Regions from separate parts of the Paenibacillus sp. FSL R5-0407 genome, predicted to be linked through region 1. Evidence: riboswitches for the same ligand, from Rfam matches in the RefSeq annotation. Region 1 holds a riboswitch; each other region holds the start of a gene.
The links. A riboswitch is a leader RNA that binds a small molecule or an ion and turns the genes downstream of it on or off. The one in region 1 is predicted to bind cyclic di-AMP.

Region 1 (8,072 bases):
GACGTCACCCGCGGCAGGAAACGGGCGGGGAAGAACCTATGGCGGCCGGACCGCCAAGCCAAAACCGGAAATTCCGATTGTACAGAGCTCGGGCGGAGAGCAGGGCGTCTCGGAAGAGGAATTCGCCGAATTGCTTAAAATGGCCGAGCGGATGAAGGCCAGCAAGAAAAAAGGATAAGACTTAAGTAAGAAGGTGAATAAAGAATGGAGTCCCTTGGGGAATTGATGTCGCAAATGAAAAGCCCGCAGCTTCGGCGGCGTTCGGAAGAATTGAAGGCCAGGTTGTTGAATGAACCGCTGGTACGCGATCTATGCATCCGCCACCCGGAGCTTGGCGAAGAACATCTGCTTCGGGGTATGGCGAAGCTGTATCAATACGTTAATGACAGCCGGCATTGCGCGAACTGCCCGGGTTTGGACCAATGCCCGAATGATTTCCCCGGACATTTCACGAAGCTGACGGTGGAGGATTCTGGAGCGGGAACCCAGCTTATTGACCGCCAGGTGCCTTGCCCCAAGCAGCTGCGTTTTGAGCGGGAACTGTCCATCAAGAAGCGGATCCATAGCTTTTATGTAGACGAACGGGCTCTGGAGCAGGGATATGATGAAGTTGAGATCATGTCGAAGGATAGTGTCCGGGCTCCGGCCGTGAGCCAGGTATTCCGATATATCAATGAGACCAAGGAGTCGGGTCTCCAAACCCGTGGACTCTATCTTGAAGGACATTTCGGAACAGGTAAGACATTTTTGATGAGCTATCTGTTGCATGAACTTGCCAAGGAAGGATACTCCGGGGTTATCGTATACATGCCGGAATTCGTGGAAGACCTGAAATCGATGATGCAGGACAGCCAGAAGCTGAAGGAAATGACCGAAATTATGAAGCAGGCGGACCTGCTCATCTTTGACGATATCGGAGCGGAGAATTTGAATCCGTGGGCCCGTGACCATGTTTTGGGATCGATCTTGAACTACCGGATGAACCGCAAACCTACATTTTATACCTCGAATTATTCCTTGAACGTACTGGAGAAGCATCTTAGCTTCACAAGCAAAGACGGCGAGGAAATGCATAAGGGACAGCGGCTGATGGACCGGATCGCTCCGTTCGTGGATGTGGTCCCCGTTGGCGGCAGCAACAAGCGCGGTCGGGTATAGTGTAAACATAAACAAAAAAGTCGGGCAGGGGATGATCCCTTACCCGACTTTTTGTCGTAAATACAACTTACCGACGTTCTTAGCCGGCGATAAATTTTACGATTACCATTCCGAAGAAAATAACTGCCATAAACGTGAGCATGCCGAAAAATCCGTTCATCAGATCAAATAAATCGTTACGGGGTTCTTCGTTAATATGCTCCCGGGGGTCGGTCACATGTGTGTTTGCATCCATGAAGACAGGGCCTCCTCGCAAAATAAACTCGTTGTCAATAATAAACATCATAGACAATTCGTTTTTGGGTTATTATTAGTATAACCAATCGCCCTGAAATTTGTAAAGAAGGCGTATTCATTACGATTTTTCTTTTACTAAAAAAATGTGGTATAATTGACAACACGTCGCTACGGCGATGTCATGATTCATAAAAATATCTTAAAACCTGTCCCGGCAAGGATTTTGCAGACTGGGCACAAATATAAGGAGGAGATTATTCATGGCAATTGTTAATGTATCCGATCAAACTTTTAATAATGAAGTTGAAGGTCAAGGCACGGTTCTCGTTGATTTCTGGGCACCTTGGTGCGGACCTTGCAAAATGATCGCTCCTATTCTGGAAGATCTGGCAAACGAAGTAGGCGATTCCGTGAAAATCGCTAAAGTGAACGTGGACGAAAACCCGGAATCGGCTTCCCGTTTCGGCGTAATGAGCATTCCTACCCTGATCTTCTTCAAAGACGGTCAACCGGTGGATAAAGTTGTAGGCTTGAACTCCAAAGAAAACTTGAAGAACATTCTTGCTAAACATCAATAAGGTCCAATTGCTTCAATACGGCCTGGTTTACGCCTCCGGCATGTCCGGGGGCGTTTTCTGCGTAAAAGCGGAAGCTATTCCATGTGGGGGAGGAGGCTTGTAGCATGGATTCCATAACGAACGACATTCAGGAACAGGAAAAGGCAATGGAGGCGATCCGCCACAAATTGGCGCTGCTGCCGGATTTGCCGGGCTGTTACCTGATGAAGAATAAAGACGGCAAGATTATTTATGTCGGCAAAGCGAAAATCCTGAAGAACCGGGTCCGCTCCTATTTTACCGGAAGCCATGACGGAAAAACTCAACGCCTGGTATCGGAGATCCGGGATTTTGAATATATCGTGACAGGCAGCAACATGGAAGCACTCATTCTGGAGTGTAATTTAATCAAAACGCATTATCCGCGTTTCAACGTGCTGCTGAAGGACGACAAAACCTTTCCTTACATTAAAATCACGAATGAGCCCCATCCGCGCCTTGAGGTGACCCGCCGCCTGCTGAAGGATAAAGCCAAATATTTCGGTCCGTATCCTAACGCCTATGCCGCGCAGCAGACCAAAAAACTGCTCGATCGCATGTATCCGCTGCGCAAATGCAATGTGATGCCCAAGGAGGTATGCCTGTATTATCATATGGGCCAATGCCTGGCTCCGTGCGTAAAGGAAGTGCCGCAATCCGCCTATGAGCAGATGACGCAGGAAATCACTTCTTTCCTCAGCGGCGGACATGAAGAGATTAAGAAGGAACTGCAGCGGAAGATGCAGGAGGCCGCGGAAGACCTGTATTTTGAGCGCGCCAAGGAACTAAGAGACCAGATCATCAACATCGATGCGCTCATGGAAAAGCAGAAGATTACGACGGCGGACGCCAAGGACCGGGACGTATTCGGTTACGCGGTGGACAAAGGCTGGATGTGCGTTCAGATCCTGTATATGCGTCAGGGTAAAATGATTGAACGGCATGCCTCGGTCTTTCCTTTTTACGGGGATGCCTACAGTGACTTTCTGTCTTACGTGACTCAATATTACAGCGATAACCCGGCATTGCCGAAAGAGATTTTGCTCCCCGGCATGGCTGAGGAGCCTGGACAGGGCGAGGAAGCCCCAGGCGAGCCGGAGGCGGCCAAAGCCTCATCTGCCGCAACCGAAGGCGTCAGCGAGGCGCTCGACGCGGCAAGCGGGGCTTCGGCGCTTCATGAGTGGCTCGGCGTGAAGACGCTGGTGCCGCAGCGCGGCCTTAAGCGTCAGATGGTGACGATGGCTGAGGAGAATGCGCGCGTGGCGCTTGACGAGAAATTCCGCCTGATCGAGCGGGATGAGGAACGGACTCGGGGAGCCGCGGAGAACCTGGGCCGTTCGATCGGACTGGATCGGGTATCCCGGATCGAAGCGTTTGATAACTCCAACATCCAGGGGACGAATCCGGTCTCGGCGATGGTTGTGTTCATCGACGGCAAACCGGCCAAGAAGGATTACCGGAAATACAAAGTCCGGACCGTTCAGGGTCCGGACGATTATGAAACGATGCGCGAGGTCATCCGCCGCAGATACGAGCGCGTGCTGAAGGAGAACTTGCCTCAGCCTGATCTGATCATCGTCGACGGCGGCAAAGGGCAGATTTCGGCTGCAATCGACGTACTGGAGAACGAGCTCGGTCTATTCATTCCGGTGGGCGGCTTGGTCAAGGATGCCAAGCACCGGACTGCGCAGCTGATGGTGGGCGATCCGCCCGAGCCGGTTCATTTGCCTCGCGACAGCCAGGAGTTTTATTTGCTCCAGCGAATTCAGGACGAGGTTCACCGGTTTGCGATTTCGTTCCATCGCGAGCAGCGGGCGAAATCGATGGTGGCTTCGCGCCTGGATGCGATTCCGGGCATCGGGGAGAAGCGTCGTAAGGCGCTGCTGAAGCACTTCGGTTCGCTCAAAAAAATGAAAGAGGCCTCAGTCGAAGACTTCCGGCCCCTTTCCATTGGCGACAAGCTAGCCAAACAAATTATAGATGCCCTTCGGGATGATGAGGAGTCGTGAACAACGGCTCCTCTTTTTTTGGCAATGGTGCTGAAGGGCGTTCCTTACCCGGTGGATTGAACAAGTAGATGACGAAGGCAACAATCGCCGGTAACACGATATAGAAAATGCCTGCCGTGATATTCAGCGTTCCACCTGTAAACATAATGCTCAGCGACATTAAGATGCTGTCGAAGATGACGTGCGAGAACAGGACCGCAATAAAACCGTAGCGCAGGAAAATATAGCTGAACAACAGGCCGATAATGAGCAGCTCGATCGGACGGGAGATGACCGGGTAGATCGGATACAACGTATGGCCGAACGCCCAGATCAGCGTCGTGATGATACTTGCGACGAGCGTGCTGCGGAACATTTTCTTCAGCATCGGAATCCCGAACAGCCGGTATACGGCCTCTTCCCCGATCCCTGCCACCCAGGCAAGCAGCGGGAGCAGCGCAGGATAGAGCATGTTATACGGTGATTGGGAGGCATCCGTGGTCGACCAGGTGTGGATCGTTCTTTCCAGAATGAAGAAGATCACGGACTGAACTCCAAGCAGAATAAGTGCCCAGGCGTATCCGTCCGCCATCGATTTTACTACATGCCGTCCATAACCCTGTTCCTTGGCCCGGGCCCAGAGATTAATCCCCTGCTTGCGCCAGAGTCCATCGCCTCCGACGAGGGAGAAATAGACGGAGGCGGCCAGAATCAGCGTGACGACGCCCTGAAATACAAGCCCGAAGATCAGCATTGCACCGCTTAAGCCTTCTTTTTCAAAATAAGGCATCATATTAAGCGCAGAACCCATGGAAATGATGAAGTACAGGGAGGCGAGCACGATTCCCCGCTTGAACGAAGTATGTACTCTTGTCATGGCGCTGTACACGATCGCGAGAATTCCCAGCACAAAAGTCAATAGGGCATATCCTACATAGGTCAGCCAGTTGGCGAGCGTGGTTTGGCTTTTTACATAATCGGTATGGCTTTGCGGCACGGAGAAGTAACTATCGATTTCGGAGACCTGGCCTTCGAAATAATGAATATCGATTTGGGCATTCGATTTCCCCGCTTCATATCCCACCAGCGTTAAAGACAGACCATCCGGTGTTTCGCCCACGGAAGATTGCATATCTTCGCTGTAACCAAGCGACTTCAAGTAAGGTTGGGCTAACGCCAGCTTTTCTTCCCACGATAGGTCCTGCACTCCCGAGGTAGCGGCATCAGCTTCGGATGAACCGCCGCCCAATCCCTCGATGTCCGGAAACCCGGTTTCGGGGTATTCTTTAAAGCCGACCGCCTTGCCCGTGGTCATATGGATATCTACCGTTACGGCTTTGAGCAGCCCGCCTGGCTTATTGATGCGGACTTGAAAGATGTCGTAGGGGAACTGCTTTTCATACTTTTTAAGGTAATCTTCCATTAAACCTTCCCGGGTCAAATACCCGTATACATCAGCGCGCGTCTCGTAAGTAACCAGGGCATCGTTGAAGGGACCGGTTAATCCGAGCGTCGATTCCGCGAATTTGACGGCGGCTTCCTTTGCCTGCTCCTTCGTGATTAGCTGAGTCGATTGTTCGACCTGCAGCGTTTCGGAAGCGGTAGTCGGGACAATCTGGAGTAAAATAAAGACGATGAGTCCAATGACGGCGAGTATCCATAAGGTCCTGGTCTTTATCCCGCGCGTCTTCGGTTTTAAATCGGAATACATACGAAAACTCCTTTTAACGATTTTTTGTTGAATCTGTATGATTTCGGTACTTCCATGTCACAGTAAAGATAACACAGGGGAGATTTCTTCGCCAGAGACGAAGCTTGTTTCGCGTAAAAGCGCAATAACCACGGCAAATCCCAGCATGGCTTAGATAAGCATTCACCTTACGGTCTGTTTCAACTCTTTTAAGTCATTTTCGATCTATTTCATCCAATTAAACCTTTGTGATGGAAGTGAATAAGGATTATAATCCAATTTGACGAAAATGAAATGAAAATGAATGTAACTTAATATGTTGGCCGAATTTCTACCGAAAACGGGGGAACCGATATTTAGGGGTGAATTTCGCTGCTTCACTTGCATTGCGCCTGGTGAAAAAGCGAATAGGGCAGACCGCGCAAGCCCGAATCCGTCAGCTAACCTCGTAGGCCTTTGCAGCAGGGACCAATCAAAAAGCATTGGATTTCCAGTGCTTTTTTTCATTGTTTCTTTTTTGCCAAATTGAGTAATGAGGTGAGCCCGTTGCTTTCCAAATGGATCAGATTTTCCCCACCCCAAGTCCTTGTGTTGGGCTTTGCGTTCATTATTTTGGCCGGTTCGCTGCTTTTGATGCTGCCGATTTCCAGTAGTACGGGAGAGTCGCTTCCTTTTATTGACGCTTTCTTTACCGCTACTTCAGCAACCTGTGTAACAGGGCTTGTCGTAGTGGATACAGGAACCTATTTCTCAACATTTGGCCAGGTGGTCATTATGCTGCTGATCCAGGTAGGCGGTCTGGGGTTCATGACCATGGCGACCTTGTTCGCTCTGGTGTTTAAACGAAAGATTTCGCTGAAAGACCGGCTTCTGCTCCAGGAGGCGATGAACCAAAATACGATGGAAGGGATCGTCCGGCTGATCCGTAAGGTGCTGATGTATTCCCTGATTATCGAGAGCTGCGCCGCACTTCTGTTCACAATCCGCTGGTCGTTCGACATGCCGATTGGCCGGGCGCTGTTCTTCGGTATCTTTCACGGCGTTTCCATGTTCAACAATGCTGGTTTTGACCTGTTCGGCGAGTACCGCAGCCTTACCCAGTATGTAAACGATCCGGTCGTCAATCTCGTAACGATGTTCCTGATCGTTTCCGGAGGGCTCGGCTTTATCGTTTTGTCCGACCTGATCGAGTTTCGGCAACGCCGCAAATTGTCGCTTCATTCCAAGGTGGTTCTCTCCATGACCGCCACATTGATTCTGGTCGGAGCGCTCGTTATTTTCGTGTTTGAATTCACCAACTCCAATACCTTGCAACCGCTGGATTGGGGCGGAAAAATCTGGAGCTCGTTCTTCCAGTCGGTTACGCCGAGAACGGCGGGTGCCAATACGGTGGATATCGGCGGGCTTAGGCAGGCGACGCAATTCTTTATGATCATCCTGATGTTCATCGGGGCATCGCCAAGCTCCACCGGGGGCGGGATCAAGACGACGACGTTCACGATTCTGGTCGGGGCGGTCATTTCCATGATCCGCGGCCGTTCGGATCTCGTGTTGTTCCGTTACCGGCTGGCCCAGGAGCGGATATTCAAAGCCGTCACGATCACGATGCTCGCTTTGTTCCTGGTCATCGCCGTGGCGATGGTGCTTTCAACTACGGAAGATGCCAGCTTCCTGAGCATTTTGTTCGAAACGACTTCCGCTTTCGGTACGGTCGGCCTTTCCATGGGGCTGACGGGAAAATTGACGATTGCGGGGAAAATTATTATCAGCTTCACCATGTTTGCCGGACGGTTAGGGCTGCTGACGTTAGCTTATGCGCTCGGGCCGAAGAAGGGTAAAGAATTATATAGACATCCCGAAGGCAAAATGATTATAGGATAAGGGGAAAAGTGAGATGAAAACACAGCAGTTTGTAGTGATCGGCTTGGGGCGTTTCGGTTCCAGCCTGGCGCTAGAGCTGATGGACCTCGGCTACGAGGTTCTGGGCGTGGACAGGAACGAGGAAGTGGTCGAGGAATGGAGCGACCGGCTTACGCATGCCGTCGTCGCGGATGCGACGGATGAAGAAGTTCTGAAGTCGTTGGGCGTTCGAAATTTCGACTGCGGGATCGTAGCGATCGGCAATGATATTCAAATGAGCATCCTGTCGGCCATCCTTCTCAAAGACCTTGGGATTAAAACGGTGGTAGCCAAGGCGATTTCCGTCCTTCACGGCCGGGCGCTGGAGAAGCTCGGCGTCGACCGGGTTATCTTTCCCGAGAGGGATATGGGGGTTCGGGTCGCCCATCAGCTTGTAACTCCAAACCTGCTGGATTACATTGAACTTTCCAAAGAATACAGACTTGTCGAAATGAGAGTACCGCAATGCCTGGACGGAAAAAATGTCGGCGACCTGAACCCGAG
Region 2 (8,072 bases), 1.8 Mb from region 1:
TGCCTACAGGTCTTATTGACCCGTAGGCAGTCCCTTTCGTTTACTCAGATCACTCATTTTCGGGCCAAGACACGGTAACGGTATGCGGACGGTCATAAGCGGAAGCCCAATAATATCCCTGGGCGGCGATCCGTTGCGGCCAGAAGCCGACAAGCCCCGCTGCCTTAGGTAGCGTTTCGGAAGTAGCGGTGGCGGATCCGGCAGCATTTGTGATCAGATCTACATATTTTCCGCCGTTGTAGGTAAACCGGCCATGAACGTCAGCAGTAATTCCTTCGCCGGTTTCCAGATCGATGACTTGTAGCGTTACTTTTCCCTGCGTGCCGTTAAACACGATGTTCATGTCCCCGATAATCATAGGGCGCAGGGTCGTATTTCCGGTCACGGCTGAAACTTCGCTAGAAAGTGGACCGATGTTCCCGCTGATATCGACGGCGGCTACCTTGTAATAATAAACGGAGTTAGGAAGCAATCCGGTATCGCGATAAGTCAGGTTTCTCGACGTTCCCCCGATGTTGGAATCATCCGGCGTAAATCCGGGCTCGGTGCCGCGGTAAATAATATACTCCTCAATATCGGAATCGTCGGAGGCTCTGCCATAGGAAAGTTCAATGGTACTGAAATCGAACGCAGTGGCTTGCGGTTCCCTGCTTACTCCGGTAGGAGGAGCTGTATCCGGCGGATTCATGGTCCACTTAAATCCACTAGGTCCCCAAGCGGAAGGAAGCCAGCGTATCGAGTCATAATGGTGCATCGCAATGCCGCCGAAAGCCGGATCTCCGGAAAAGGCAGTATAAACTTTATCCAGTTCACTCTCCATATAGGTCCGGCCTTCCTCCCGGAATGTGATTGTTTCGGGGTCTCCGCTGTTGGCAATGTCCAGCGTTTCTACCCCTACGATGACCGAATCCGGTTTCCCGATCGCATTGGCATAGGCAAGCTCGGCCTGAGCCTGAGGTATAATGCCAGGGCCGCCCTCGGCGGTGTCCCGGTAATCCATGATTGAAATATAATCGCTGATGTCCTGTACATGCTCGGACAGCCACTTGGTCTGACCGTTCCAGGTAATATTGCTGGAAGTGTCGCTGCTATCAAACCATCTTGGGATCGCCGGGCCGAAAGGAAGGTCAATGCCGGCGGCGTCTCTGCGCTGAATCATTTTTTGAAGCACATCTAAATATTGAAGCTGTACGGCCGGTTTATCGGTCTTAAACTCAGGTAAAATATAAGGCTCGATATCGACATTCACCCCATCAAACTGCTCATCTGCGGAGGAGGAGAGGTTGTAATTGATGACCTTTTCCATCTCATGGATTGCATTGCCGTGATATGGAGCCAGGGCGCCATAATAGGGAGGTACGGTTCCTCCGGCGATACAGGCGTGGACCCGATAGCCGTTGTCATGCGCCCACTTTACGAACTCCCGGACAGCCTCAGGCTGGTCTTCAAGGATGTCTACACCCTCATACGGAAAAACGCCGATATAAAAGGTGGTGATCGGATCGGAGCCGAAGGTTCCGGTATCATCGGCAAGCGCTTTTAACGCCGATTTGGAGCCCGGGTTCAAAAAGAGATTGTAGGCGGCTTTTTCCCAGATCCACATCGCACGGTCTTGCTTTTCAAGTGTAACCGGTTCGGGAGCCCAGTTCCCGGTATGAGCATAAACCGTAGTGCTCCGGCCTTCATTGCCGAATTCGTCGAAGGCCCTTGCCTCCAGACTGGAGGTCCGGTTACCGAGATTTTTGGCGTCCCATTTGAATTGATAGTGGTTCCCGGTTTGCTTTGCTTTCATCCATGGCCCGCCGTTGATTCGAATCTCTACCAGCTCAACGGAATTCTTGGCGTCGACGGTGATTTTTACAGGGACCGAGCCGTGGACGGTTTCATCGTCCGAAGGATTTGTAATCTTCACAACAGGGAGGCTGGCTTCGGGATTATTGACATACACCGATGTCGTAGCCGTGGAGATTCCATAACGAGACGAACTCTGCACTCCCTTGGCAATCAGCGAGATGTTGCCGTCGTATTTGGATACGTCGACATCCGCATACCAAGTGCCGCTTTCGGGTCCATTTAAGTCCTCTCTTACGGAGTTAAGCTGTTCGGTTCCATTAATAATCAATTTGATGTCATAAGTTTCGGTATACCCTCCCGTAACCCGCAGCCATCCCGGAGGTACCTGATCACCTTCCGCCGGAGAATCGATGGTCAGCATGGATTCGGCGTGAGCGTAGGGGATCTGAGCCACGAGGATAAAAGAGAAGCAAAGGAATAGAGAAGCAGTCAACCCTTTGAAAATCAATGAACCTACAACTTGATTCAATAAGGCTTTCTTTTGTTGACGAATCGGCATGAATACCCCTCGCTTTCTATCCGGAATAATTGTAAACGTTTACAATTGTATTGTAGCCGTAGTATTTTTCTTAGGGCAATAACCGTTTAATGACCTTTAATATAATGGAATGAAAAATGAAGCATTAAAGAGATATGACGTAAATGAGAGAGTTTAACCATTATGAAAACGCTCCCGTTTCATATAATTGGCAATTGCAAACTGTTTTTAACCGGTTGCCTGACTTTACTGGATTCGGCGCCGGAGTTATGATTCAATCCATGAAACAAATATAATACCATTTGTCGATCGCTGAATTTCCCGGCAACGGGAAAACGGGGGAACCAAATTGCGGCGCATCTATCTTGGCTCCTAGGCCAAGAAGCCGTTTCGTTCGTTTGCCGTCTTTAATGTGAGAGTTAAAGACCGCAAACGGACAGGGGTGAATCCCGGACGGAAACCATGGATTCCGTTCGGGTAGGGCGACTCTCACCGCCCGAATCCGACAGCTAACTTCGTAAGCGTGGATGAAGAGAGGATGGGTGAACTGTCAGCCGTATGAGTAGGCCACAGAGCGCCAAGGTGCCTCTGTGGTTTTTTATTGCCTAAATTGAAAAATTGACTGAAATTGTTATGAAAAATCGAAATGAAAAATAATGTCTTTTTCGCTGAATTCTGCGAACGCAGAAGCGGGGGAACCAACGAAACGCCGATCTGGGATCGGAACGTTTCATGGGGTGAATCGCCGGAAATATCCTTAATTTCCAGCGTAGGGCGACTCTCGCGCCCGAATCCGACAGCTAACCTCGTAAGCGTAATTGGGAGAGGCAACCGCCATAAGCTCACCATGGTTATGAACACCATGCCAGAAGCTGCGGAAAGGTTCCTTCCTTTCCTGCGGCTTTTTTGCTGTGCAAAGTACTGGATTGAGCTTACTAGTAAAGTCTACCTCACCAGGAGGAGCTTTAGGTCTTGCTATTATCTGAGGGAGGAAACAAAGGTGGAGGAAGATTGTATCCTCATTGCTGCGCCAAATCAGGCAGGGCTGAATTTTGTACGGCTGCTGTTGTCTAAGCGGCGGAATGTTGCGGTTCTCGTGAACAACAAAACTGAGGAGAAACGGGCTCGTAAATTGGGGGCGGTTCAAGTGATCCGGGTGAAGACGGAGGATGAAAAAACTTGGAGGATTCCCGAATTTCGGATCGGGAGGGTCTTTATTTTTGAAACTACGCTAACTTTAACATGTCGATATTTGCAGTTATGCCGTCAATGGACATCGAGTCCAATAATCGTGATTACGCCGGAGCGGCATCCGAGAATGATTTACAAGGGCCTTGGAGCGACTTATGTGATTCATTCCGGTTCCTGCGAGGTCGGATTTTTAGCAAACGGCATTCCGGAAACCGGGGATTAACAGGAATTAAAGGAGGGGGATACGCCATGATAGGGATCGGGTTGGTCGTCCTGTTCGTATTTCTTTATTTGATCTATGCCTTGATTCATCCTGAGAAATTTTAAAAAGCCTACTTTTGAGGGGGATCCCAATGGATTTAGTGCAAATGTTAGTTGTGATCGGCGTCATCATTGTACTGGTGAAACCGCTGGGCACTTATTTATACCATGTGTTTTCCGGGGAATCGAACCGTACCGACAACATATTCGGAGGTTTCGAAAGACTGATCTATAAGCTGGTCGGTTTCAAACGCCGTGAAGGCATGAGCTGGAAAAAATACGCCTTTAGCATGATTGTGACGAACGTCGTTCTGGTGGGAGTAAGCTATTTGGTTCTGCGGATTCAACAGTTTCTTCCCTTGAATCCTAATGGGATGGGAAACATGGAATCGTCGCTTTCATTCAATACGGTCATCAGCTTTATGACCAATACGAATCTACAGCATTATAGCGGAGAGTCGGCCCTGTCTTATTTCTCTCAAATGGCCGTCATTACGATGATGATGTTTACCTCAGCCGCCAGCGGCTTGTGTGTAGCGATATCATTTATCCGCGGTTTGACGCAGAGAGGGCAAACGATAGGAAACTTCTTTGAAGATTTTATTAAAGCACATGTCCGTGTATTTCTGCCGTCAGCTTTGCTCGTTACCTTAATTCTCGTGGCACTGCAGGTTCCACAGACGTTGGACCCGACCTTGACGGTTCATACGCTGGATGGCGCGTTGCAGCGAATTTCGATGGGGCCCGTCGCCTCGCTCGAGTCGATCAAGCATTTGGGGACGAACGGCGGGGGATTTTTCGGAGTGAACTCCGCACATCCGTTTGAAAATCCGAACGGTTTGAGTAACGCCGTGGAAATGTGGTCGATGTGGATGATGGGTGCTGCATTGCCATACACATTCGGATTGTTCGCCAAGAATAAGAAACAAGGCTGGGTCATTTTCTCCGCCATGATGATTCTATTTCTCGTCTTTTTATCCACCGTCTATTTCTCGGAAAAAGCGGGGAACCCGGCAATCAACGCACTGGGTATCGATGCTGCACAAGGAAGCATGGAAGGGAAAGAAGTTCGCTTTGGGATCGCCGGATCCACGCTGTTTACCACTGTAACGACGGCCGCTACGACAGGGAGTGTCAACAATATGCATGATACTTTAACGCCGCTCGGCGGGATGGTTCCGTTGGTTCAAATGATGCTGAACGTCGTATTCGGCGGAAAAGGCGTCGGCCTTATGAACATGATGATGTACGCCATTCTAGGTGTGTTCATTTGCGGCCTGATGGTCGGCCGGACGCCGGAATTTCTGGGCCGCAAAATCGAGGCCAAGGAAATGAAGCTGATCGCCATTGCGATATTGGCGCATCCGTTTATCATTCTTGTGCCGACTGCGATCAGTTTTATGACGGATCTGGGGCAAAGTGCAATCACGAACCCCGGTTTCCATGGTTTATCTCAGGTGCTGTACGAATACACTTCCTCTGCCGCAAATAATGGGTCCGGCTTTGAAGGACTGGCGGACAATACACCGTTCTGGAACATTACGACCGGGCTGGTCATGTTGTTTGGGCGTTATGTTTCCATCATAGCCTTGCTGGGCGTTGCGGGTTCCTTGATGTCCAAGGAGCCGATTCCGGAAACGATCGGTACCTTACGTACCGACAACCGCCTGTTCGTCGGCATATTGATTGGAACGGTGCTCCTTATCGGTGCGCTCACTTTTTTACCGGTCATTGCTATGGGCCCGGTTGCCGAGTTTTTAACTTTAGGATAAGCGAAAGAGGGGTTAAAGGATGTCGAACAGTCGTAAAACTATGCTTACTGGTCCAATCATTCGTAAGGCTGCGGCGGAAAGCCTGGTCAAGTTGAATCCGGCCACAATGATGAAAAATCCCGTCATGTTCGTGGTCGAGATCGGAATGGGGATCGTACTGCTCCTTTTGCTGTTTCCGAACCTGTTCGGTTCCGGCAATGGATTCGGATTTAATTTGTCGGTGTTCTTGATTCTGCTCTTCACGGTGCTGTTTGCCAACTTTGCTGAAGCTTTGGCGGAAGGGCGGGGAAAAGCGCAGGCTGATTCGCTGAAAAAGACGAAGCAAGAGGTAACTGCAAATAAGCTTGTAGGCGGAGCGCTTCGCGAAGTGCCATCTACGGACTTACGCAAGGGGGACATCGTCGTTGTTGAACAAGGCGAGATGATTCCCGGCGACGGAGAAATTATCGAAGGGCTAGCCTCTGTGGATGAGTCTGCGATCACCGGGGAATCCGCCCCGGTCATCAAGGAAGCCGGCGGTGACTTCAGTTCGGTGACCGGCGGCACACTGGTCGTGAGCGATGTCATCGTTGTGCGGATCACCAGCGATCCCGGAGAATCGTTCATCGATCGTATGATCTCGCTGGTCGAAGGCGCGAAACGGCAAAAGACGCCGAACGAAATTGCTCTGAGCACGCTGCTTACCGTACTGACTCTGATCTTCTTGATCGTAGTTGTCACGTTAAAGCCGATCGCTGACTTTTTAAACATTCCGCTTGAAATTCCCGTCCTCGTGTCTTTGCTCGTTTGTCTCATACCGACGACCATCGGCGGCCTGCTGTCCGCCATCGGCATCGCAGGCATGGACCGGGTCACCCGGTTCAATGTGTTGGCGATGTCAGGTAAAGCGGTGGAAGCGGCAGGGGATATCAATACGATGATCCTGGATAAGACCGGAACGATCACGTACGGGAACCGTATGGCATCGGAGTTCCTTCCTTCGCAAGGGGAACAAGAGAGCGAGCTTGCCGCTTGGGCGGCGATAGCGTCCCTCCGGGATGAGACGCCGGAAGGCCGTTCCGTCATCGAGTTTACGAAGGTGCGCGGATTTACATTTGACGCGGAAATGGCTGAGGGCGGAGAAATTGTGGAGTTCAAGGCGGAGACGCGGATGAGCGGCATCGACTTGAAAGATGGCCGCAAAATCCGTAAGGGAGCGGTAGATGCCGTGCGCGAATGGGTTCAAGCACAAGGCGGAACCATCCCGGCCGATTTGGAACAGAAGAGCCAACACGTTGCGACAGAAGGCGGAACTCCGCTTGCCGTTGCCGTAGACGGCCGGATTTACGGGATTATTTATTTGAAGGACACGGTGAAACCGGGAATGAAGGAACGCTTTGATCAACTGCGGAAGATGGGCATAAAAACAATCATGTGTACGGGGGACAATCCGCTGACGGCGGCAACGATCGCCCGTGAAGCCGGGGTCGACGATTTTATCGCCGAGAGTAAGCCCGAGGACAAAATTGCGGTGATCCGCCGTGAACAGGCACAAGGCAAACTCGTCGCCATGACCGGGGACGGCACGAATGATGCTCCGGCGCTGGCCCAAGCGGACGTCGGCCTGGCGATGAACAGCGGTACGGTGTCGGCGAAGGAAGCAGCCAATATGGTCGATCTCGATTCCGATCCGTCCAAGATCATCGAAGTGGTTGCCATCGGCAAACAGCTGCTGATGACCCGCGGCGCGCTAACCACGTTCAGTATCGCAAATGATATTGCCAAGTATTTTGCTATTATTCCGGCAATGTTCATGCTGGCTGTACCGCAAATGAATACCCTGAATGTCATGGGGCTCGGCTCCCCGTTATCCGCAGTCTTGTCGGCCTTGATTTTCAATGCGGTTATTATCCCGTTGTTGATACCGCTCGCGATGCGCGGCGTCGCCTATAAACCGATGAGTTCACAGCGGCTGCTCTCCAAAAATTTGCTGATCTATGGAGTCGGTGGTGTCATAGCCCCGTTTATCGGCATCAAGTTGATCGACCTGGTGGTTCATTTGTGGATTTAACAAATATGCAGACCGGTTTGCTTCGGCAAACCGGATCCCCTTAAAAATTGGAAAGGGAGTTTTCCTTCATGAATCATATCCAAACTCAAGATACCAAGAGCGCTTCATTGACAGCTTCATTCGGAACTACTTTTTGGGCCGCCTTGCGGTTCAGTCTTATTTTGATCGTTATTTGCGGCGTTCTTTACCCGCTGGCAAGCACAGGTTTAGCTCAGCTGTTGTTCCCTCATCAGGCTAACGGAAGTCAGTTGAAGAATAGCGAAGGAATCGTTATCGGCTCCGAGTTAATTGGCCAATCCTATACGGACCCTCAATGGTTCCAAGGCCGCGTGTCGAGCATTGAATACAATGCCGAAGGGTCGGGTTCTAACAATTATGCACCCTCGAATCCTGAATTGATGAAGCGGATGCAGGCCTCGTTGAACGATTGGTCCAAGAATAATCCGGATATACCGGTAAACTTGGT
Region 3 (8,072 bases), 1.4 Mb from region 1:
ATTTCCATTCTTGCCCTGTGCCTCATCGCCGGCACGATCCGGTATACCCTGAGTATGGGCCCTTCAACACAGACTTCCTTCGCACCCAAAAAGGTCAAGCCCCAGGCAATCGCTCAAAAAAGCGGGCCCGTGCTTCCCCAGTCCGAAAGCATTCAACAGCCGACTGCGGAGATTCTGAGCGACCGAATTTCAGAGTACCATATTCAGGTCCAGCTTAATGAACAGGACAACACACTGACAGGCACGGAAACGCTGACCTGGACGCATCCCGGCAAAAAGGCCGTCAATGAACTTTATTTTCATCTATATCCCAATGCTTTTGCTTCCGCAAATTCTACCTTTATGAAGGAATCCGGCGGTAAGCTGCGCAGCGACGTCATGCCCAAGGACGGATGGGGAGCCATGGAGTTGACCGAGATCCGGACAACGGACGGCATATCCTTGCTTCACCGGGTTCAATTCGTTCAGCCGGATGACGGGAATACGCATGACCGGACACTTGCCAAGGTCCGCCTGCCGGTAACGGTCCGCGGCGGCGAGAGCATTACGTTGAAGATCAACTTCACCGTGAAGCTGCCTAAAATCTTCGCCCGGATGGGCGCATCCGGCGATTTCGTCATGGCAGGTCAATGGTTTCCGAAGCTAAGTGTGTACGAACCCGCCGGAACGCGCGGCCGAACGGCTGAGGGCTGGAATCTGCATCAGTATCACGGTAATTCGGAATTTTACTCGGATTTTGGTATCTACAGTGTAAACATTAATGTTCCCGAGACGTACACCGTGGCTGCGACCGGCTTCCAGACGAAGCCTGCAGTCCTGAAAGACGGCCGCAAAACGGTTCAATATTACGCCGATGATGTTCATGATTTCGCCTGGTCCGCCTCCCCCGATTTCATTTATGCCGAAGAGCCATTTTCCTCGGCGGAGGTTCCCGGCGTCCGAATCAAGCTCTATCTGGATCCCGCGCACAAGGATTTAAAGGAGCGTTATTTTTATGCGGCCAAGGTGGCCCTCATGAATTTCAGTAAATGGTACGGACCGTATCCTTACTCTACCTTGTCCGTAGTTGTTCCTCCTATTGAAGGGAATGGTGCGGGAGGTATGGAGTATCCTACCCTCGTCACCGCCTTCGGAGCGGGCAGCGACTCGCCGGGATACGATGAATTGGAGCGGACGGTCATCCACGAAATCGGACACCAGTTCTTCTATGGCATGGTCGCGAACAATGAATTCGAAGAGGCTTGGCTGGACGAAGCTTTTACCTCCTACGCTGAAGATAAACTGATGGAGCAAGAGTTCGGAATCGCGCCAAATCTGCCGATTCAGGCTGCGCTGATATCCTCTCCGGCTACTCTGACACAACCCGCCTGGAAATACGGATCGGGAGATACCTATGCCAAGAACGCTTATTATCGCGGCAAACTGGTCTTGTTGGATATCGAACGCCAAGTCGGGGCGAAGACCATGAAGCGCATTCTCTACAACTATGCCCAGAAGTACAAATTCAAGCATCCGACTACGGCCGATTTTCAACGTGTTGTCGAGCAGACGACCGGACGGAGCTGGAAGTCATATTTTAATCAATATATATATGATGGTAAAATGGCCGATTTCTCTGTAGACCGCATTACCGTAACTCCTGTAACCAAGGATGGGAGCACGATTTACGAGTCTGAGGTGGAAATCAGCCGCAAGGGAGGAACGGCCTCCAAAATACCGCTGCTCTTCAGCTTCAAGGATGGCCATACGATCCACAAGGTGTGGAATGGCGATGGCGATCGCGTTCAGATGAAGCTGCAATATAAAGAACCCCTGGAATGGGTCCGTTTGGATCCCGAGTATTCCTTGGTGCTTGAGAACAAGCATATCAACAACTTTATTAAGGCCGAGGTCAAGGAACCTGTCAGCACACGTGCTTCTTTAAGCATCACCAAGCTGCTGGAATCCCTGCTTGGCACTCTGTTCTGGTAGGCTGGACGAACAAGAATAAGGCTTATTCATAGCAGTAATGCTCACAAAACTTTTAGGAGGGAAAGTTATGACCTATGTACGAAATGGATGGGGGCTTGTCAGGAGCCAGTTTCCCTCTGTGATCATCCTGTTCCTGTACCAGCTGCTCTGGGGGCTGTTTCTGTACCGTCTGATCCATTCGGCGGTTGTGGCCGTACTGTCCAGGTACCCGGATACGCCCCCGAATGAACTGAACCGGATTCTATACTTGATCGAAGGGCAATTCGAATTGAAGCACAATCCGGAGATTCACCAGTATTTCTGGCTGCTAATCGGGATGATTGTTCTCCGTCTATTGCTGACGCCGCTGTTCCAGGCGGGTATTCTCTACGGTCTGGTTCCCGCCGAGACCCGGGCGTCCGGACTTCCCTTCTTCCGGGGAATGAAGGAATTCTGGAAGCCCGTCACTCTCTTCTTTCTGTTGGAGCTCGCGCTGCTCTCCCTGCCGGGAATTTGGATCGTCCCGGACCTATACGCCCTCTTGCCCCGTCTCCTTACGTCAGGCGACAGGCTCGCTCCCCTTTTGACCCTTTGTGGATATTTGCTGGGGTGGGTGGTTTACGGTTGGCTTGTCCGGCAAATCCTGCTGTTCGCCCAGTTCGGGTATCTGTTTAAGGCCGGCGTCTGGGGCTCCCTGATGCTGAGCATGAGGTATCTATTGCCGGGGATCGCCATTTCCCTTATTCTCGGAGCTGCCGGCGCCGCCTTGTTCCTTTTGTTCGGAACGGCCTCCTGGATTTGGACAGGACTGATTGCTTTAATTCTGCAACAAACCTATCCTTTCATTCGCAGTCTATTTCAAATTTGGACTCTAACCTCTCAATATCAGCTTTGGCATACCAAATCACAAAAAAGTTAATTTTTTTTCATCTTTATCCTTCCTTGTGCCACAAGGCCTCCGAGCTTATTCGGGGGTCTTGTCCTGCGTTTTCCCCTCTCAAACTCGCTAAATAACCATTGCCAAAATATACTGGCCTTTGTTACAATAACAACAGCACAATTTCAGTAACAGTTTTGTAATTATTTTTGTCACTATTAGCAGGAGTCTTCTGCTGGGTGTCGAATAAGTAAGTAGTCAGGTGTAAATTACAGCCGAATTCCCTTCACGGGGAACGGGGGAACCACTTTGGGTGAATTGATCTCGCAAGAGAGGGATCATAGGGGACCTTCAACCGAATCCTTAAGCTAACCTCGTAGGCATTGGAAGGAGCATTTCCTTGAAAAAACAGTTAACCGCAGCAGCCGTAAGTCTTGCAATACTTTTCTCCATCGGAACTGGTAGCGCTTTCGCAGATTCCAAATTGGACACCACGATTGAAAAAGCTCTGGGAAGCGATTATGTTTCCGGCGGAACTACCACCTCTGGCTTTGACTGTTCCGGATTCACTATGTATGTCTTTTCGAAAATCGGAATTAAATTGCCGCACCAATCAGGCTCCCAGTACAAGATGGGAACCGCTGTAGAGAAGAAAGAACTGATCGCTGGCGATCTGGTGTTCTTCAACACTTCAGGCAAAGGTGTGTCTCATGTTGGTGTTTACGTCGGTGACGGCAAGTTTGCTCATGCTTCCTCCTCCAAAGGAGTTATCATCAGCAAATTGAGCGATAAATATTATGTCGAGCGCTATGTTGGCGCCAAGCGCATTATGAGCACTGATAAGTTCGAAGAAGTTACAAGCGATACTCAAGATCATGATGATGTAGAATAGTAACGATGAAGCCCGCAGAGATTCTTTATGGATCGCAATCTGCGGGTTTTTTCTTTTATTTAAACCGTCGTCCTAGGAAACATTACCCGGAGAGGACGGGATATACAGGACAAATCAACTTATTTATTCAAAAATAACAAAACAAACTTGCAAACCCGCGTTGATGTTTGGTAAAATGACCAGAGTAAATGGTAACAACTTTGTAATCACTGTTGTAACGTCGTAATTTTTCGGGTGCATTCAACAAAGACTAGCCGAATTCCCGGCACCCGGGAAACGGGGGAACCACATTGGGTGAATTGATTTCGTTACATAGGGATCATAGGGAACCTTCAACCGAATCCTCAAGCTAACCTCGCAGGCCTTGGAAGGAGTTTAACATCTTGAGAAAGACATTCGCAGCAGCAGCAACGAGTTTAGCTATTTTGTTCACCATGGGGACAGGAAGTGCCTTTGCGGACACCACATTGACCAGCGTCGTTAAATCCGTGTACGGAACACCTTACAAATACGGAGGCGTCACGACCAACGGTTTTGACTGTTCCGGATTTACAAGATACGTGTTCAAGAAAATGGGCGTCGATCTTGCCCGCGTCTCTACCGCCCAGTACAAGCAAGGTACCCCAGTGGCCAAGAGCCAGTTGAAAGCGGGAGACCTCGTATTCTTCAACACCCTGGGCAAAGGTAAAGTGTCCCATGTGGGCGTCTACCTGGGAGACGGAAAATTCGCTCATGCCTCTTCTTCCAAAGGAATCAGAACAGACAAATTAAGCAACACTTACTATAAAACACGTTATGTCGGGGCAAAAAGAATTTTGAGCGCAGACAGCTATTCCAGCTTTGCCAAAGAATCCTGATCACCCCTGATAGGCTGAGGCCCTCACCTCAATAGCTCGCTTGACCGCACTTGATTCTTGCCGGAATCAACGCGGTCTTTTTTCTTTCCTTCATCTTATTCATATAACGAAGGAATCGATCAAAAGGTTTCTTGGATAAAACCCATTCCAAAAATATTTTTTCCGTTCTCGTTCTCTAACACTCCATATCCTATCTTCCCTATATCCAAAATTTACCCGTTATGCGGATGCCTAAACAGGAAATTTTTAATTTACGCATTTTTTTTGCCTGCCTTCGATTTCTGGCCCCTCTTCCTCCACAAAGCCTTTACAACCAATAAAAATCCCGTTAGAGTGAGGTTAAAAAGAACTACAGCCATATGGGTAGCCGCATAGGCATTCCTATCGTTTAAGGAGGCGCAAAAATGGAAAAACCAATCGCACCATTTCGAATCGTACCCATGGAAGAAAGCCATGGCGCAGATATCAGTACTTGGCGTTACGATTCTCCCTACGATATTTATAGCTGGCTTCCCTGGGAACAGATGAAGGCGCTCGATGTGGAATTTGGGAATCCCGTTTTAAGGGCCCAGCAGTACGTCTCTTTGCTGGATCAGCAGGAGGAGCTTGCCGGATTCGCCCAGTACTTTCCTATGGAGGGCGTTACACGGCTTGGCATCGGTATGAGACCTGATTTATGCGGCCACGGGCTGGGTAAGACCTTTGTGCTGACAATCGTCGAGGAGGCCCAGCGGAGAAAGCCTAAGGATGTAATTGACCTGGAAGTGCTCACATGGAACACACGGGCGATCCGGGCTTACCAGAAGTCCGGCTTCGTGATTACCGATCTGTACGAGAAAATGACTCCTGGCGGCATTTCCAAGCCATATTACTGCATGGTGTTTCGCGGAAAACCCTCCGAGGCGTAAAAAAACATCCCCTTAATGAGACGTCTATGATTAATCACACATGATTTTAACGTATTTTTCGTATACTACAAATAATTCGTTACTTTTTTTGACACAAATGCTATGATCACGGGGCATGTTCAGCTATAATGGAAGGTAGCTTACATAGGAGGGACGATTGAAATGCAGAAGTGGATCATGAGCGGAATACTCATCGTGGCGTGCGCCTTCGCAGCCGTGTTAATGTTTACATTACCCGGTAAAGATCAGGTGGCCCAGGAAGAAAAGCCGCAAATGCCTGCGGTTACTGTAAGCGCAGAGCAAGCCGAAGCTACGGTTAAAGCCAACTGTATTTCCTGTCACGGGACTGATTTGCAAGGCGGAGCCGGTCCGAATCTGCAAAAAATTGGATCCGAGCTGTCGGCGGAACAGTTGTACGGCATAATTACTAAAGGAAAAGGCGGAGGCATGATGCCTTCCTTCAAAGATAAATTGAAGGACGAGGAAATCGCCAACGTCGCTATGTGGCTTGCGGAAAAGAAATAACAAACAAAAACAAAGACGCGCCCGCCGGGACTTATAAGTCCCGGCGGGCGCTTTTCTAATCATTCACATTCCTGAGCTTGGATTCCTGCTATCCCTATAGGGCTAGCCAGCCGCTCGGGCTTTCTCGAAGGCTTCGTTATATTGTTGCGCTTCTTTAATATCTACGGCCGTTATCCCGCCCTCTTCCCAAGATGTCAAACGAAGCGTCACCGTTTTGTGGTCGATGGTAATAAAAGGGTGATGATTAAAGGCTTCCGAAATAGCGGCTACCTCATCGACAAACGCAATCCCCTTCATAAAATTGGAGAACGTGTATTTGCGAGTAATCCAGCGACCTTCCTCCAGTTCCCAGCCTTCCAGCTTTTCCAAATGCGCTTCTACTTCTTGCGGTGTAAACGGCATTCTTCTTCCTCCCCGTTCTAAAAACTTCCACTCCTATGTAATCCTGCAGTTTAGGATTCAATACTCGGCAGCATTAGCTCTGTCCCCGCATCTGTTTATTGTATTCTTCTCTACTGCAGATCATGCGAAGGAGAGCTCTCGATTCTGCCGCCATGACAGCGGCATTCCTCATTACTTCCAAGATTATATTTTACCACGGCTCTATCCGATAATCCAAAAACTTGTGGAAACTTCGGTCAGACCAGCTTGACGGAGGTTAGCTCTTCCTCTCCGATCAGGAAGTTAATCCGGTGCCCTTCGGGGTCATGGATGACTACAGCGCTTCCTACGGGAATTACCGGCTCGGTGCCAAGAGCAAAGAACAGATCCTCAGCCAACGCCTCCTGAACCTCCTGTCTCTCTTCATCGGAGAGCCCGTGCCACTCCAAAGCCTCCATTTCAAAAAATTTATAGCTATCTGGAATACGGCCTACCGCCGCTGTCAAATCCTTCAAAATAAATTCATAATCTCTTCCGTGCTTTACGCCCACAGCCAAACGGCTCCCTTCATCTTTGTCATTTCGGTCTTCTTTCTTATTATAACGGAAAAAACACCTTAAAAAAAAAGGGATTTCTGTCGATAAAAAAGATAAACCGTTTTTCGGATTGACTGGTAACGTCCGATGTCCCCAGCAAGGATGCGGGAGACAGAAAAATGGAATCAATTATCTCAAGGACGAGGTGTGCAATGGAAATATCAACAATTATTGGACTTATTCTCGGTTTTGTTGCCCTTATCTTAGGTATGTTCTTGAAGGGTGCGCCTATTGAAAGTCTGGTCTCCAACCCTGCGGCTTTTGTTATTATCCTTGTGGGGACGGCCGCCACGCTGTTTGTGGCATTTCCGCTTTCCGAGGTTAAAAAATTCCCTGTGCTGATTAAACTGACGATGGTTAAACCCAAAATGATCAGTAAAGCTGAATTGATCACTTTGTTTATGGAATGGGCCACGATCACACGCCGGGAAGGTCTCCTTGCCTTGGAGGCCAAGGTGGAAGAAATCGATGATGACTTCCTTCGCGGTGGCATGCGCATGATTATTGACGGCAACGACCAGGACTTCGTCCAGGACGTGCTTACGGAGGATATCGCCGCTACCGAGGAGCGACATAGAGCGGGCGCGCAAATTTTCTCCCAGGCCGGGATGTACGCGCCTACCCTCGGGGTACTCGGTGCCGTCGTCGGTCTGATCGCTGCGTTATCCGATATGAGTGATATCGCGAAATTATCCCATGCGATTTCTGGCGCTTTTATCGCTACCGTGTTCGGTATCTTTACCGGTTATGTGATGTGGCATCCGATTGCCAATAAGTTAAAACGTCTCTCCAAGAAAGAGATGGAAATACGCCTGATGATGGTCGAAGGTCTGCTATCCATCCAATCCGGCGTATCGACGATCGCGATCCAACAAAAACTGGCCGTATTCTTGACCCCTGCGGAGCGTGCGCAAATTTTAGAAAAGGGGGCGGGTGAAGGTGAGCAAAAAGAATAAGAAGCATCAGGAACACGAAGAACATGCTGACGAGAGCTGGCTGTTGCCTTATTCCGACTTGATGACTCTTCTTCTTGCATTGTTTATCGTTTTGTTCGGAATGAGTACGGTTGATGCTCAGAAATTCCAA

Region 2: another riboswitch for cyclic di-AMP. It lies ahead of NYE70_RS03775 (hypothetical protein); the one in region 1 lies ahead of NYE70_RS12215 (TrkH family potassium uptake protein).
Region 3: another riboswitch for cyclic di-AMP. It lies ahead of NYE70_RS18660 (C40 family peptidase); the one in region 1 lies ahead of NYE70_RS12215 (TrkH family potassium uptake protein).

What each region holds. Positions count from the first base shown of each region.
Region 1 is NZ_JBBPAX010000001.1:2,527,333-2,535,404, reverse strand. It holds gene NYE70_RS12245 (DnaD domain protein) at 1-178, shown strand, start outside; gene dnaI (primosomal protein DnaI) at 205-1,158, shown strand; gene NYE70_RS12235 (YqzM family protein) at 1,238-1,393, opposite strand; gene trxA (thioredoxin) at 1,656-1,973, shown strand; gene uvrC (excinuclease ABC subunit UvrC) at 2,078-4,000, shown strand; gene NYE70_RS12220 (CPBP family intramembrane glutamic endopeptidase) at 3,966-5,690, opposite strand; cyclic di-AMP (ydaO/yuaA leader) riboswitch at 5,981-6,140, shown strand; gene NYE70_RS12215 (TrkH family potassium uptake protein) at 6,216-7,550, shown strand; gene NYE70_RS12210 (potassium channel family protein) at 7,564-8,072, shown strand, end outside.
Region 2 is NZ_JBBPAX010000001.1:772,165-780,236, forward strand. It holds gene NYE70_RS03770 (Ig-like domain-containing protein) at 50-2,353, opposite strand; cyclic di-AMP (ydaO/yuaA leader) riboswitch at 2,633-2,871, shown strand; cyclic di-AMP (ydaO/yuaA leader) riboswitch at 2,989-3,162, shown strand; gene NYE70_RS03775 (hypothetical protein) at 3,333-3,746, shown strand; gene NYE70_RS25990 (potassium-transporting ATPase subunit F) at 3,773-3,850, shown strand; gene kdpA (potassium-transporting ATPase subunit KdpA) at 3,877-5,556, shown strand; gene kdpB (potassium-transporting ATPase subunit KdpB) at 5,576-7,606, shown strand; gene kdpC (potassium-transporting ATPase subunit KdpC) at 7,675-8,072, shown strand, end outside.
Region 3 is NZ_JBBPAX010000001.1:3,935,435-3,943,506, reverse strand. It holds gene NYE70_RS18675 (M1 family metallopeptidase) at 1-1,971, shown strand, start outside; gene NYE70_RS18670 (hypothetical protein) at 2,039-2,869, shown strand; cyclic di-AMP (ydaO/yuaA leader) riboswitch at 3,091-3,225, shown strand; gene NYE70_RS18665 (C40 family peptidase) at 3,228-3,719, shown strand; cyclic di-AMP (ydaO/yuaA leader) riboswitch at 3,962-4,098, shown strand; gene NYE70_RS18660 (C40 family peptidase) at 4,103-4,576, shown strand; gene NYE70_RS18655 (GNAT family N-acetyltransferase) at 4,981-5,484, shown strand; gene NYE70_RS18650 (c-type cytochrome) at 5,647-6,009, shown strand; gene NYE70_RS18645 (4a-hydroxytetrahydrobiopterin dehydratase) at 6,112-6,411, opposite strand; gene NYE70_RS18640 (hypothetical protein) at 6,648-6,941, opposite strand; gene motA (flagellar motor stator protein MotA) at 7,139-7,942, shown strand; gene motB (flagellar motor protein MotB) at 7,926-8,072, shown strand, end outside.